DNA from 2 places in the Arthrobacter sp. Soil_C_49 genome. Region 2 is predicted to be linked to the other one. Evidence: riboswitches for the same ligand, from Rfam matches in the RefSeq annotation. Region 2 holds a riboswitch; the other holds the start of a gene.
The links. Region 2 has a riboswitch for cyclic di-AMP ahead of AC3A4Z_RS03270 (LysM peptidoglycan-binding domain-containing protein). Riboswitches for the same ligand answer to the same signal wherever they lie in the genome.
Positions count from the first base shown of each region.

Region 1 (7,539 bases), on a different contig from region 2:
TCATGCCGCTGGCTTCGGCGAGTTCCGCGGCAAGGCTTGAGGGCGCGCTGACGGCAGCCAGCACGGGGATTCCGGCCAGTGCGGCTTTCTGCACCAGCTCGAAGGAGGCACGGCCTGATACCTGCAGGACGGTCCCGCGCAGCGGGAGCAGACCTTCACGCAGGGCCCAGCCCACTACCTTGTCCACGGCGTTGTGGCGCCCCACATCCTCCCGGAGGCAGAGAAGGTCCGCCCCGCCGTCGTCGTTGATCTTGAAGAGGCCGGCGGCGTGCACTCCCCCGGTGTCCTCAAAGACCCGTTGGGATTTCCGCAGCAGTCCCGGCAGTGATGCCAGGAGTTCGGCGTCGATGTTCAGGGGATCCTCGTCCAGGTCGTAGCGCGAGGACTTCCGCACCGACTCCACCGAATCGGTCCCGCAAATGCCGCAGGAGCTGGACGTGTAGATGTGTCGCCCGATGGAGGGGATGGTGACGTCCGGCCGGAGCTGGACCTCCACCACGTTGAAGGTCTGCACACCCTTCTCGTCCTCGCCGGCGCAAAAGCGCAGCGACACCAGCTGCTCGGCGCTCCAGATGATGCCTTCCGACACGAGGAACCCGGCCACCAGGTCGAAGTCGTCGCCCGGAGTGCGCATGGTCACCGAGAAGGACAGCTGTCCCAGCCGGATCTCCAGCGGCTCCTCTACTGCCAGGACGTCCTCGCGGTGCCGCACCGGAAACTCGAGGGCCTTGGGCGAACCATCGAGGACGTACTTGTGCACCTTGCGGCGCTGGGTCACTCGGCCCATGGGCACCCCTGTGTGTTCATAGGTCCATCATGACAACTGGCGGAGCCGGATACCAGCCGGGACCAGCCTGGTGCGGCTTTTGTCAGCCAAGCAGCGCGCTCCAGTCCACCGGGCCGCTGGCTGCCGTTTTGGCGGCCGTCCGCCCGGGTCGGGCCGCGTTCCTCGGTTTCGCCTTTGAACCCGGCTCCACAGGCACCGGTATGGGCGGCCCCCAGGGCAGCGCAAAGGCCGGCACCATTTCGCCGAGCTGGACCCCGTGCGGCGGCACCACCATCACACCGTCGGCCGAGGCGAGGCCCCGCATCATGCCGGGACCGGTGTGCTGGGCCGGTGAAGCCATGCCGTACAGGAGGCGGAACGGCATCAGGCGGGTACGCCCCGGTTCCGGTTCGATGATGCTTCCGCAGGGCACCTCCTGAATGTCCGGGAGACTGCCGTGGCCCAAGGCGGCGAGCAGCGGCGCCCCCACAGTGGACAGCGCCATCATCGCGGCGAGCGGGTTCCCCGGCAGTCCAAGCACAAAGCGTCCGTCGGGCAGCTCGGCGAGGACGGCGGGGTGCCCGGGCCGCATCGCTATTCCGTCAATGACCAGCCGGCCACCCAGTTCAGCCACCGCGTCGCGGAAGTGGTCCGTGCCGGACACCCCGGTGCCGCCGGTGGTGATCACGACGTCGGCCGGCAGGTCCGGAGCTTCGGGCGCCTCCGGAACCACGTCTTCGAGCGCGGCAAGCCACTCTTCGTAGGAGTCGCCGATCCGCTGCTGTCCGCCGGCGATTCCGCCCAGCATGTTCACCACGGCCGGCAATTGCGGACCGAAGGTGTCCCGCACCTGGCCGGGAACCGGGACGCCCTCGCCGATCACTTCAGAGCCGGTCAGCAGCAGCCGGACCACGGGTTTGCCCTGGACAGGCAGCTCGTCGTAGCCCGCGAGGGCGGCCAGGGCGAGGTGCGCGGGGTTAAGCTGCGCCCCCGCCTTCACCAGGACGTCCCCCTCCAGGGCTTCCTCCCCGGCTTTGCGGATGTGCTGGCCGGTACGCGGCTCGCCGGGCCGGGCGCTGCCGCCGGTCATCAAAACGGGCAGCCCGTCCTCATCCTTGCCCAAACTCGCGCTCTCGCTCCGAAGCACGGCTTTTCCACCGGGGGGAATGAGCCCGCCGGTCACAATGGGGCTCGCCTGGTGCGGCGCCAGCCGCGCGCCTGGTTCCACAAGGATCCACGGTCCGGTCCCGTTCACCGCCCAGCCGTCCATGGCCGAGGACGCGTAGTGAGGCATGTCCTGCAGTGCCACAACGTCCTGGTCCAGGATGCGGCCAAGGGCCAGGTGAAGTGGCACCGGCCCGGCGGGAATAGGTGTTGCCGCATTGAAGGCCGCCTGCCGTGCTTCCTCCCAGGTATGGGCTGCGTGCCGGGTCTTCTCCGGCGGGTCTGCTGAACTCCGTTCTTTCCCGGGTTCTTCAGTCATTCCCCGGGAGCCCCGGCGGCTTCGGCGTCGTAATCGGCGGCCAGGGAACGCGCCACGGCCAAGGCATCTTCCATCGAGGAAGCCTCCGTGTTTTTCCCGGAACCCGAAGCAAGGCCTGCGGCGTAGCCGGCAATGAAGGTGGTGAGGGGCGCCGCCGGCCGCACCACGGAGTGCGCGGCAACGCCCGCGAGGGCAAGGATGGCATTAACGTCCACCTGGACGTCCTCAAGCTCGTAGGCCTGGAGGAGCGACCTGCACCATTCCTCCAGCGTTTCATCCTGGCTTTTCACTCTTTGCCTCCCAATTCAACTGCTGCCGCGCCGGTCCTGGCGCACGTCCGGCTGCCCGGCGTCTACTCCTAATGCGGCGGCATCATCCCAGGTATCCACATCGGCTGTGGTACCGGCGGGGACGGTGACAAGCTGCACGTCAAGACTAGCAAGGAGGGACCGCATGGAACCGTTGATTAAGGCGTCCCGCGAGGCCAGCATCTGAACGGCCTTTTTTAACCCGTCTGTGCGATAAAAACCCGCCAGCATTTGGGCTGTCCCGTCCTCGGAACACGCCATCACTCCGTCTCCTTTATCTCCACGTGTGGCAAGGGACTCCGCCAGTACCTGCACGGCGCCGGCCGCCCGGGGCATATCGCAGGCCAGCACCAGGGTGAAGCGGCGTCCGCCGCCTGCCCGCCCCAGCGCTTCCAGCCCGGCAGCCACGGCAGCTGCCGGACCAGCAAACTCCGGCTGCTCGCGGCAGGCGAGAACGCCGGCAGGCAACGGCCCGGGATCCGGACCCACCACTGCTGTCAGGGACGCGGCGGAGCATGCGGCAAGTGAATGCTCCAGCAGGGTGGCGCCGGCAACAACCAGCCCTTGCTTGGGCACCCCGCCCAGCCTGGACGACCGCCCGCCGGCAAGGATCAGGGCATCGAAGTCCAACCTGTTCTGCTCCACTCCCCCAGCCTAGCGGGGGCACATCGCAACCGTGCCCGCACGGTCTGGGTCAGGCAGCACGCTCCGGCAGCAGGAACGGATCCCAGGCAGGTGCGGGCTTCTCGAGTTCCTTGATCTGCCAGATGGCGCCATGCGGAGGTTCGGGCACGAAGCGCAGCTTCCAGCCCATCTCCGCGGGGGTGTGATCACCCTTCGCGTTGTTGCAGCGAAGGCACGCGGCCACCAGGTTCTCCCATGAATCCGCGCCGCCGCGGGATTTGGGGTGGACATGGTCAATGGTGTGCGCGGCTTTTCCGCAGTACGCGCATTTGTGCCCGTCGCGTCGGAGCACCCCGCGTCTGCTCACAGCCGTTGACTGGTTGTATCTGGGGCGGATGTAGCGGTTCAGGAGAATCACGGACGGGCGGCCCAGTATCTCCTGGGGACCCACTACGGGATCGTCCCCTTCGGCCACAACGCTCGCCTTGTTCGTCAGCACAAGCACCAGCGCCCGGCGGAAAGAAATAACCGCCAGCGGTTCATATCCAGCATTCAGAACGAGAGTGCGCATGCACGTACCTCTTCACGGCCGCACCCGTCAGGGGCACGAGGGCCGGCTGCCCTCGGCATGTCCGGGCTATGGATCGACACCACAAGAGTAAACAAAGAAGTGCGCTATCAGCTAATGCCGGGACCGGACCCGCCGTGTCCGCTTCCAGGCGCAGCCCTGCGACGCCCGGTTAAACAAAGACAACCCCTGCCGTACGGCAGGGGTTGTCTGGCGATCCTGGTCAGCCCGGATCAGCGGGCCGGAGGTATCAGTTGACGCGGATGAAGACCGGTCCGGAGCCAACGTTGGCGCTGAAGACAACGGTCTGGTTGCCGTTGTAGCCGCCGTGCACCGCCTGGCCGTTTCCGGCGTAGACAGCGATGTGGGCCATGCCGGCGCCGCCATCGGCGTAGTAGATCAGGTCGCCGGGCTGCGCTTCGGCGGCGCTCACGGTGCGGCCGAGGGACAGGTAGCCGGCGGGCCAGTCGTGGAAGTTGATGCCAACGGCCGCCAGGGAGTTGGTGACCAGCATGGTGCAGTCCTGCATCACGCCAAGCTGCGCGTAGGCAGCGGAGAGGATGGCTGCACCCTTACCGGATGCGGAAGCGGCCGGGGCGGCGGGAGCTGCGGCCGGAGCCGAAGCGATCACCTTGGCGGCAAGAACCGGCTGGGCGGCCGGGGCGGCTGCTTCCTGGACCTCAACCTCGGGTTCCGGAGCTTCCACAACGGGAGCCGGAGTGGTGGTCACTGCGGGCTTCTCGAAGGAAATGGCAATGGTGGACTCAGCCGAAATCGGGGCCTCAACCGTTGATTCAACTTCCAGGTTGGAGGCCGGAGCGGAGTCACGCTGGACATTGGTGTCTGCAGCGTTGGCTGCCAGGCCGCTGGTCAGGACCAGGCCGGAAGCGGCAGCGATCACCGCTGCCTGGCGGCCGACGCCGCCGGCGTTGTCGCCAACAGCCTTGGCAATGATGGCGAACGAATTGGTCTTGGTGACCTCGGCACGATGCCGTGCGGTTGCACGAGTAGTCATCAGTTCTCTCTTTCGTTTTCCCCTGTCACCTTGTAGGCAGGCAGGGGGGTTTGGACGTGCCGGCATCTTGGGGGTACGCCGGCACGTCCCGAACGGGGATGTGTGATTTAGCGAAAAGCCTGTGGGCAAAGAAAAAGCCCTTGGACCCGGAGGTCGAAGAACTAGTTCATAGTGAAGAACGCGGAGGAGCCGGTGGCGGCAACCGCGTGCAGCAGCGTTCCCTGGGAGGGGTTAAGGGCGCTGATCATCATGCCGTTGCCGACGTAGATGCCAACGTGCGCGCCGCCGTTCTGCATAACAAGGTCACCGGGCTGCGGGGTGGAAGTGGGCTTCATGGCAGTCCATGCGTTGGTGCGCGGGATGCTGATGCCGGCCTGCGCGTAAACCCACTGGGTGAAGCCGGAGCAGTCCCAGCCGGTGACGGGGCTGGTACCGCCCCATACGTACGAGTGGCCGATGCCGGTGTACGCAATGGCAGCAATACCCGAGGTGGAGGCAGCGGACACGGTTTCGGCCAGCTTCTCCGTGGCAGATGCCGCGGTTCCGGCAGCAGCGGCTCCGGCAGCAGCGGTTCGATCAGCTGAGTCAGTGGACTGGGCGCGTACGGTCTGCACCTTGGGAGCGGCAGTGGTCTTGACCACGGGGCGTTCGAAGGAGACGGTGGCCGTGGGTGCCGCAGTAACGGCAAGGGCGCTTTGCGCTGACCCGGACTCGGTGGAGGCGGACACCCCGGCGGTGGTGTCTGCGGCGTTGGCCGGCAGGCCCATGCTCAGGATCAGGCCCGAGGCAGCTGCGATAACGGCAGCCTGGCGACCAACTGTCCCGGCATTGGCACTAACAGCCTTGGACACAGTGTCCAGGGGGTTGGTACGAACCGTTTGCGCACGGTGGCGCGCAGAATTATGGCGTGAAGACACGAAGGTAGCCTCTCCCAATGCCTGCGAGGTGAGCTGTCGGATTCGGATGGGAGTCACCCGGCCGCGCTGCTTCCAAGGAAGCTTTGCGACTTAACCCCAAGGCCTCTCCAATTGGAAAGGCCAAAATTGGTTCCCCCGCCCCTGCCAGACGATGTCATGCGAACGGACCTTGAGCGGTGGCAGAGCTAGGCAATCCGCACAAGAGCGTCAACTTCGGAAAAGTTGACGCGAGTTAGACGCTACAGCAGTTTTGACTGAATGTCACATTCAGATCACGACGGGTCACGTTCATCTGAGAGTTAACCGTCACTTGACTAGAGCCAGCCAGTGGGATCGACCACTTCGCCGTTGACCTGGACCTCAAAGTGCAGGTGGCAGCCGGTGGAAGCCCCCGTAGTGCCGCTAAGCGCGATAGCTTCGCCGCGGGACACGGTCTGCCCTTCCTTCACGCTGAAGGACGACAGGTGGTTGTAGGTGGTTTCCAGGCCGTTTCCGTGGTCGATCACCACGCGGTTCCCGCCGCCGTACTGGTGCCAGCCCACAAAGGTCACGGTTCCGGTAGCAGCTGCCATAACGGATGTGCCGCACTGGGCCACGTAGTCCTGGCCGCGGTGGAAATCGCCCGTTCCCCCTGTGATGGGACTCACGCGGTAGCCGAACGGCGATGCGGTGGACATCACAGCCAGCGGAGCACCAAGGCTGCCGGCCGAGGCGGCGCGGCTGATGGCACCTGCCGATTGGGCGCTGAGCAGTTGCTTCAGCTTGCCGTCCGGATCAGCCTGGGTGACTACCGCAGAGCGGCTGAAGTCGATCTGGGCTCCCGCTTCGGCTGAAACCTGCGGCTGCGGGGTAACGGCGGAAGCGGCTACGGGCGCACCACCGGCGGCATCGGTGGCCATCACGGGGCTGGTGGCGGGCACTGTCACGGTGAGGACCAGGCCGGTGGCAGCAAGGGCGATGCCGGCCTTTTGGCCGATGCCGCTGGCTGCGGCGAACTCGGTGATCTGGCGGAGGGGGCCGCGGCGACGGCGGGCATCACGGTGGAGATCGCGGGGGCGCTCCGACGTGATGACTTCGACAACGCGCGGTGTCGAAGCAGGGCCCGCCGCCCGGCGGCGTCCCCTGGAATTCTGCATGGTCAAGAAGGGTTCCTCTCTGGAAAGCCTGCGAAGTTAGCTGTCGGATTCGGGTCAGAGAGTTCAAAGACCCGGTCCGCCGTAAGCAAGCTTCGGCACAGAGATATCCCGGTAAGGATCCTTCGCTGGAAGAGGCTTGCTGCTGACGGACTTCACCCCAAGGCAGTCCCCCGGCTGCCGGTTGTGGTTCCCCCGCCTCTGCCAGTTACGACTCGTGCTCCCGATCCGCTGGCAGAGCTCGGCTCCAGATCAGGTAACGCTTTAATATCAACGCTTGGTTCAACTATAGGGGCTTAAGCCCCTTAGTAACAATTCCGTTATCTTTGCGTAAACGGCCCTCTATCGGGTACCCGGCGCCTTAGACCGCAGGCTGGCGGATTGCGACAAACACATGCGCAGCCACCTCGGGCGGCAGTTCCAGCGCGCCTTCAATGCCCGGGACGCGCACCGAAATGTAATCGCCGACGCGTTCCAGCGAGACAGTGGCGCCGGGGCGGATACCGCCTTCGTCGAGCTGGGACAGCAGCTCCGGCTCCACCTGGATGGGCTCCGCGAGCCTGCTCACGGTCACCTGCGATGCCGGCCCGTAGGACTTCATTGCTTCCAGCAGGCTGATGGCCCCGTCGGCGAAACCGGACGACGGCGCGCCGCCCAGGGCTGCCAGGCCGGGAATGGGATTTCCGTAGGGAGATTCCGTGGGGTGGTTGAGCATCTCATAGATC
Region 1 is NZ_JBDGJZ010000016.1:57,171-64,709, forward strand. Features, by position in the region: gene fdhD (formate dehydrogenase accessory sulfurtransferase FdhD) at 1-787, opposite strand, end outside; gene AC3A4Z_RS19935 (molybdopterin molybdotransferase MoeA) at 870-2,249, opposite strand; gene AC3A4Z_RS19940 (DUF6457 domain-containing protein) at 2,246-2,539, opposite strand; gene mobA (molybdenum cofactor guanylyltransferase) at 2,555-3,202, opposite strand; gene AC3A4Z_RS19950 (HNH endonuclease) at 3,252-3,752, opposite strand; gene AC3A4Z_RS19955 (NlpC/P60 family protein) at 4,000-4,764, opposite strand; gene AC3A4Z_RS19960 (NlpC/P60 family protein) at 4,926-5,615, opposite strand; cyclic di-AMP (ydaO/yuaA leader) riboswitch at 5,686-5,848, opposite strand; gene AC3A4Z_RS19965 (peptidoglycan DD-metalloendopeptidase family protein) at 5,996-6,817, opposite strand; cyclic di-AMP (ydaO/yuaA leader) riboswitch at 6,828-7,069, opposite strand; gene AC3A4Z_RS19970 (iron-dependent transcriptional repressor DtxR) at 7,176-7,539, opposite strand, start outside.
Region 1: linked by a shared signal. The riboswitch ahead of AC3A4Z_RS19960 (NlpC/P60 family protein) and the one ahead of AC3A4Z_RS03270 (LysM peptidoglycan-binding domain-containing protein) in region 2 are both predicted to bind cyclic di-AMP.

Region 2 (7,539 bases):
GGCGTTGTCCTTTGGTTCGTCACGTGGCTGATCAACCGGAAAACAAACCAGGAGGGAAGGCTTGAAGAATGACAGCTGCTGCTGAATCAACAATTACCTTTGACGGGCGGTTTGCCCGGGAACTGTCGGAGCTGGCTGTTCCCTGGCAGGCAGAGGAAGCACCCGACCCCAACCTCCTTGTCCTCAATGAGGAACTGGCGCGCGAACTGGGGCTGCATCCGGAATACCTCCAGTCGCCGGAGGGCGTCCGGCTCCTTCTGGGCAACCACATACCGGCGGGCGCGACGCCCGTAGCCCAGGCCTATGCCGGCCACCAGTTCGGCGGGTACTCACCCCTGCTCGGCGACGGCCGTGCCCTTCTCCTCGGAGAAGTGGCGGATGTGCACGGGAGGCTGCGGGATCTCCACCTGAAAGGTTCCGGCCGCACGCCCTTCGCCCGCGCCGGCGACGGCCGCGCCGTCGTCGGGCCCATGCTGCGGGAGTACGTGGTGAGTGAGGCGATGTACGCACTGGGCATCCCCACCACCCGTTCCCTGGCCGTGACGGCCACCGGCCGTCCGGTCCGCCGTGAGACCATGCTTCCCGGCGCGGTCCTGGCGCGGGTGGCAAGCAGCCACCTGCGGGTTGGGAGCTTCCAGTACGCGCGGGCCACCGAGAATATGGACCTCCTGCGGCGCCTCGCCGATCACGCCATCAGCCGGCACCACCCGTCTGCCGCCCAGGCGGACAACCCCTACCTTGCCCTCTTCGAGGCGGTGGTAGCCGCCCAGGCGTCACTGGTGGCCCGATGGATGCTGGTGGGCTTCGTCCACGGCGTGATGAACACAGACAACATGACCATCTCCGGGGAAACCATCGACTACGGCCCCTGCGCCTTTATGGACGCCTTCAACCCGGCGGCGGTCTACAGCTCCATCGACGTCGGCGGACGCTACGCCTACGCGAACCAGCCGGTGGTGGCGGAATGGAACCTCGCCCGCCTTGCCGAGGCAATGCTGCCGCTCATCAACGAAGACCAGGAACAGGCCGTGGCGCCGGCGGTGGAAGCATTGGGAGCGTTCCGCCGCCAGTACAGTGACGCCTGGTTCACCGGGATGAAAAAGAAACTCGGTTTGAAGGAACGCCCGGCGGGGAGCCCCGAGGCAGAAGAAGCCTCTGAGCTGGTGGACGGCGTAATTGCCATCCTCAAGGACGGGCCCGTGGACTACACGCGGTTTTTCCGGAGCCTCGGGCAGGCAGCGCGTGGAAACCATCGGCCCGTCCGGGGCATGGTCCTGGATCTGGCCGCATTCGACGCCTGGGCCGCGCGGTGGCAGGCCCTGCAGCCCGACGCGGGCCTGATGGACCGGGTCAACCCCGCGTATATACCGCGCAACCACCTGGTGGAGGAAGCGCTCGCCGCAGCAACTGACGGCGACCTTGGCCCGTTCAACCGGCTCGTGGACGTTGTCCGTGCGCCGTACGAGGAGCGCCCGGGCCTGGAGCGCTACGCCGAGGGAGCCCCGGAAGACTTCGGCAGCTACCAGACCTTCTGCGGCACGTAAGGGATCCACCAACAACGAAACAGGGGCGGCAGGCGGGAATCCCGCCTGCCGCCCCTGTTTGGGTTGCGTGACTACGCTACGCGGACGAAGGAAGCGCCGCTGAGCCAGCTGATGGAGTGGACCTCGGTCTTGAAACCGTCCACGCCGCCGCTGACAACCTGGCCGTTGCCGGCGTACACACCGACGTGGCCGGCAGTGATCACCAGGTCACCGGCAGCGGGGGTTCCCACCACGGAGCCGTACTGGAAGAACTGGCCGGGAGCCAGGTCGCCAACGCTCTTACCCACGGACCGCAGGGCTTTCTCCACCATGGCGGTGCAGTCCTGCTGGACGCCCACCTGGCCGTAAGCCGACGCCAGGATGGCGGCGCCGGCGCCCGAACCGGTGGCAGCCGGAGCTGACGCGTAGGAGACGTTCACCCCGGTGTTGGCCGGAGCCGCGGCAACAGCTGCCTGGACGGGAGCAGGAGCAGGAGCAGCGGCCGGAGCGGCTGCAACTTGACCGGCACCCGGAATCTGGATCTGGTCGCCGGGGTAGATGATCGCGGTGATCGCCAGGCCATTGGCGGACAGGACGTCATTGAGGCTGACGCCGTAGGCGGCTGAGATGCCGCCCAGGGTGTCGCCCGAAACAACGGTGTGCGCGTTGGCTGCAGCTGCTGCCGGAGCAGCCACGGCAGCGGCAGGCGCTGCGGAAGCCTGGGTGTTAGTGGTCCCGGTGGTGTCCGGTCCGGTTACGCCTGCGTGGGCCGGGGCGCCCACACCGAACGCAATGCCGGAGGCTGCTGCTACGGCGAGCGCCGGGCGGCCAAGCGACTTGGCTGATACAGCCAAGCCCTGGAGCGCGATTGAGCGGGCCGGAGTCGCGCGGTGACGGGCGGTAATGGAATTTTTTGACACGTTTGATCGCCTCTCCCATGCCTGCGGGGTGAGCTGTCGGGTTCGGGTTGGAGATACCCGGCCGGAAGCGGCTCCGAAACGGAACGGAGGCGCTAGCGACTTAACCCCAAGGCCTCTGATGAGGCCGCGGAAAGGTGGTTCCCCCGTCCCTGCCAGCTGGAAAGCGATTGAATCCCGGATCAGTGGCAGGGCTCGGCATACTGATGGGAATGTCCCGTTTGGGAGGGACACCTGAAGACCATAACCCGCCCTCCAGTCAATTGTCACATTTGGATAACATACGAGCGGCTTCTCTCGTATTTAGCCATTGACTGGATTTCGGCGGCGATCTTTTGCTGACCTCGGCTGATGCGCCTGGTTACTCCTCGGCGCACGCGCGCGTAACAAAGTCATAAAGTTGCGCACGTAACACCGCGTCTGCGGCAACTTTCAGCTGCCCCTCGCGTCCGTCCGCTTGAACGTGGAGGGGAAGCAGGGTGCCCACCTTGTCCTCTGCCACGGCGTGCGGATCGCAGCGCGCAGGCCTGATCCACAAGCGCCATTCAGCGGGCGGTCCGCCCTGCTCGATACTGATGCCCGCAGGCCAGGGATGCCCGGGCACCTCAGTCAGGAGAGTTGTCCCCTGGATGTGGTCCAGCAGCAGGGACTTCGCCACGCCGTTCACCCGGGCTTTTGGAATGGCAACCAGCCGGACGACGGCGGTGCGGGAGTCCGCGGCCACGTCAAGGGAGGAGTCCAAGGCGATGTCCGCAACGGCAGCAGCGCCGGCGGCAAGGCAGAGCTCGGCGTTGTTCCGGCTGAGGACGCCGAACGGATCGTCGGCTCCGCGCGTCAGCTCCTGCGGTTCTGAGTGCGCCGGGCCGGTGAACAGCACCGAAGCCAGTGTCTCCGTCGCGGGGGCTGGCCCGTCAGTGCATTCGGCTGCGGGAAGCTGGACCGGGAGGCTCTTGGGCTGTCCGGGAGGCAACTCAAGTCCTGCGCCGTCACGCTGCCACCGAAGTTCGCCTCGGAACAGCGGCGTGGACACCCGGACTTCTTCGACGGCCAGGGGTCCGCCGGTGGTATTGGTGAGCTGCAGCAGCACGGCCTGCTTGCCGTATTGGTCCCGCGACTGGTTGATTTCCACGGAAATCGGCTGCGGCTTAGTCGCCGGCGGTTGCTCCGGTCCCGTGCACGCGCTGACGCCGGCTGCTGCCGCGGCAAGTGCCGTCGGGGCGGCCATCCACTGCAGCCGGGTCCGAAAATGCTGCCCGCCCATACCGCCGCCGAGTGCACTGTCCCCGTACATGCCAACAGTTTAGGGGGCGCTTCCCTGCGGCCGCCGGGCGCCCACGCTGGCGGGCGGGATGGTCTAAGGACTTCCGGCAATGTAACGATGTGGAAACTTCGGCCGTCCGGCCCGGGTTGCCGCCGGTATGCTTCGGGACTATGCCCCTGTTCGTTACAAAACCCAGGCCTGTCGCGCTCGCAGGGCTGTTGGCGGTTGCCTTGGCCGGAACGCTGTGGAATGGCCCGGCCGCCGGGGCGGAGCAGGACCCGGCCGGTGACTATCCCTCCTGGGAGGATGTCCAGCAGGCGAAGTTGACCGAAGCCGGTAAGGCAACGGAGATCACCAGGATCAACGACTTGCTGGGTGGCCTGCAGGCCCAGTCGGAGTCCCTGGGAGCAGCGGCCGTCCGGTCGGCGGCCGAGTATGCCGTTACGGACTCTGCCCTTCAGGCGGCCGGCGCAAAAGTGGAGGCCCTCACCGCACAGGTTTCGCAGGCGAACGCCGAGCTGTCCAGGCACCGGAAGGAACTGGGTGCCCTCGCGGCCCAGTCCTATAAAACCGGCGGCACCACCATGGGATTCTTCGTTGCCCTCGATGCGATCCAGACCAACAGCGTCCAGGGGCTCAACGTGGTGCGGATTGTCGGCGATAAAACGGCAGGGCTGGTGGCCAGGGCAGAGCAGACCGGCCGGATCGCATCCTCGTTGGCCGCCCAGGAAAGCGCCGCCAAAGCCGAACGGGAGCGGTTGTCCCTTGAAGCCAAGGCGAAACTGGACGCCGCCCGGTCCGCGCAGGATGCGATGGCACGCCAGGTCGCGGAAAGCCGCCAGCGCAGCGAGGAGCTGACAGCGCAACTGGCCTCGCTCAAGGGCACGACGGCGGCAGTTGAGGGCGCATACCGGCAGGGCCAGGCCGCGCAGGCCGCCTATGAGGCCGCGCAGGCCGCAAAGCGCGCCGCAGCTGCTGAGCAGGCCCGCCAGCAGGCAGAAGCGGCAGCCAGGGCGGCCGCAGCAACTGCCGTCCGCCCGCAGGCTCCAGCCGGCCCTGCACCGGCAAATCCTGCACCGGCAAATCCTGCACCCGCCAATCCGGCCCCGGCAAAGCCCGCGCCGGCAAATCCTGCCCCCGCCCCTGCGCAGCCCGTGGCACCCGGCCCGCCGCCCGTCGTCGTGCCTTCCGTTCCCGGCGGCGCCGTCAATGACCCGGCAGGAGCCAAGAGCTACGCCGCGGGCAGGCTGGGCGCCTACGGCTGGGGCCAGGACCAGTTCCTGTGCCTCGCCCAGCTCTGGACCAAGGAATCCAACTGGCTGACCACGGCCACCAACCCCTACTCCGGGGCCTACGGCATTGCCCAGGCGTTGCCGCCCGGGAAATACTCCAGCGCCGGCAGCGACTGGCTCACCAGCTACCGGACGCAGGTCGAATGGGGGCTGGGCTACATCAGCGGCCGGTACGGCTCGCCGTGCGGGGCCTGGAACCACTCGGTGTCCAACAACTGGTACTGACCGGGCGTTAGGCTTTTCCCATGCCTGATTTCGAACGGTTCCGGATCCTGCTCGAGGCGGAGCGGGCCCGAAAGCTGGCGTTGCTTCCGGCCCTCCGCGCGGACATCACCGCTGCGAACTCCGCCCGCCAGGATTCCAACGTGGACGACGAACATGATCCGGAAGGCTCCACTATCGCCTTCGAACTGTCCCAGGCCTCGGCACTCCTGAAGCAAAGCAGCGCCGGGCTGGACCAGGTTGAGGCCGCCCTGGCCAGGATCGCCGACTGCACCTACGGGTCCTGCGCCGTCTGCGGCGAAACCATCGCCGAAGGAAGGCTGGAGGCGCGCCCCTGGACGCCATTCTGCATCCGCCATGCGTCGGCAGGCCGCACTCGATGAGCACTGCCGCAGACGTTGTAGGAGCCGCTGCCGGCTTTGTTGACCGCACCCTGCAAAACGAGGGTGCCTGGTACCGGGCGGACGACGTTGAGGGCAGGCTGGGCGGTGAGCTCGCCTCCTACGGGTCCTCGGTGGGCGCCGTCCGCGGAACCGTCCGCGACACGCTGCGGAAGTACAAAGACCTTGATCACGACGCCGTGGTGCAGCTGGCGTCCGCGCTCTGGGGACAGCCGGGGCCGGGTGCGCGCGCCGTCTATGAGCGCCGGCTCGCCGCCATTGTGCTGCTGCAAACCAAGGCGGCGCTGCTGCGGCATTCGGACCTGACCCGGATGGAGGGCTTCCTGAGGTCCGCCGGAAGCCGGGAACTGGTTGACCCGCTGCTGGCGGACGTGCTGGCCCCTTTCCTGGCCCGGCTCCATGGCCGCGACCGCCAGCGGGCCGCCGTCGTCCTTGCCCGGTGGCGGACGGACCCGGATACGCAGCTACGCAACGCAGCCGCCTTCCTCGAACAGCACCCAATACCCGAAGCCACACCACAAGGAGACATCCGTGAACGATCGTTATGACCTGGACCGCTTTGTTGCCGCACAGAACAGCGGCGGTATTTATGACCAGGCGCTGGCCGAACTGCAGGTGGGCAACAAGTCCGGACACTGGATGTGGTTCGTTTTTCCCCAGCTGGCAGGGCTGGGGCACAGCGAGACATCCCGCCGGTACGCCATCAGCTCCCTCGAGGAAGCCCGGGAGTACCTGGACCACCCGGTATTGGGCCCGCGGTTGCTGGAGTGCGCGCAAGTACTGGGCAACCATAAGGACCGCACCGCTGAGGAGATTTTTGGCAGTGTGGACGCCCGGAAACTGTGCTCGTCCATGACGCTGTTCCTGCGCGCAGCTCCCGGGGAAACCGTCTTCAAAACCGTCCTCGCGCAGTTCTTCGACGGCCAGCCGGACCCCGCCACCGACGATCTCCTCGCCGGCCGCGACGACGTCTAATGCCGACGGCGGTGCCGTGCGCATCCCGCGCAAGGCACCGCCGTCGGGCGTACTTTTTGGGGCCGCTAGGGCGAGGGGCTTCCGCCGTTAACGTTCAGGGTTTCGCCCAGCACATAACTGGACTCCGGCGAGGCCAGGAACACGTACGCGGGCGCGAGTTCGGCCGGCTGGCCTGCCCGGCCGAGTGGCGTGGACTGGCCGAACTCCGGCAGTTCCTCCTTTGGCTGGCCGCTGCTGACCTGCAGCGGCGTCCAGATGGGCCCGGGCGCCACCGCGTTCACGCGGATGCCCTTGGGTGCCAGCTGCTGCGCCAAACCCTTGGTGAAGTTGTTGATGCTCGCCTTGGTGGTGGCGTAGTCCAGCAGCGTCGGGGACGGGTTGTACGCCTGGATGGAGGTGGTGTTGATGATGGTGGACCCGGCCGGCATGTGCGGAACGGCAGCCTTGGTCACCCGGAACATCGCATAGACGTTCGTCTTCTGGGTGTGGTCGAACTGTTCGTCCGTGATCTGGCTGATGTCCTCCTGCGCCACCTGCTTGCCCGCGTTGTTGACCAGGATGTCCACTCCGCCCAGCACGGCCACGGCTGTGTCCACCAGCTCCTGGCAGGCGGCGGGGTCCTTCAGGTCGCCGGGCACCTTGACGGCTTTGCGTCCCGCGGCTTCGATGATGCCGGCAATGCGGGCTGCGTCCTCTTCTTCCTCCGGCAGGTAGGAAAGCACAACGTCGGCCCCCTCGCGGGCAAAGGCGATGGCCGTAGCCGCACCGATCCCGGAATCGGCTCCCGTTACGATCGCCTTCCGGCCCTCCAGCCGCCCGGTACCGCGGTAGGTGTCCTCGCCAAGATCCGCTTTCGGCGCCAGATCCGCATCCAGGCCGGGTTCGGGCTGGTGCTGCTCGGGCGGCGAGATCTTTTCGTAGGCGGTGACGGGGTTGCGGAAGGTGTAC
Region 2 is NZ_JBDGJZ010000001.1:698,469-706,007, reverse strand. Features, by position in the region: gene AC3A4Z_RS03280 (APC family permease) at 1-72, shown strand, start outside; gene AC3A4Z_RS03275 (protein adenylyltransferase SelO) at 69-1,544, shown strand; gene AC3A4Z_RS03270 (LysM peptidoglycan-binding domain-containing protein) at 1,616-2,443, opposite strand; cyclic di-AMP (ydaO/yuaA leader) riboswitch at 2,447-2,619, opposite strand; gene AC3A4Z_RS03265 (hypothetical protein) at 2,802-3,731, opposite strand; gene AC3A4Z_RS03260 (coiled-coil domain-containing protein) at 3,872-5,218, shown strand; gene AC3A4Z_RS03255 (TraR/DksA family transcriptional regulator) at 5,239-5,598, shown strand; gene AC3A4Z_RS03250 (DNA alkylation repair protein) at 5,595-6,164, shown strand; gene AC3A4Z_RS03245 (DUF1810 domain-containing protein) at 6,148-6,591, shown strand; gene AC3A4Z_RS03240 (glucose 1-dehydrogenase) at 6,657-7,539, opposite strand, start outside.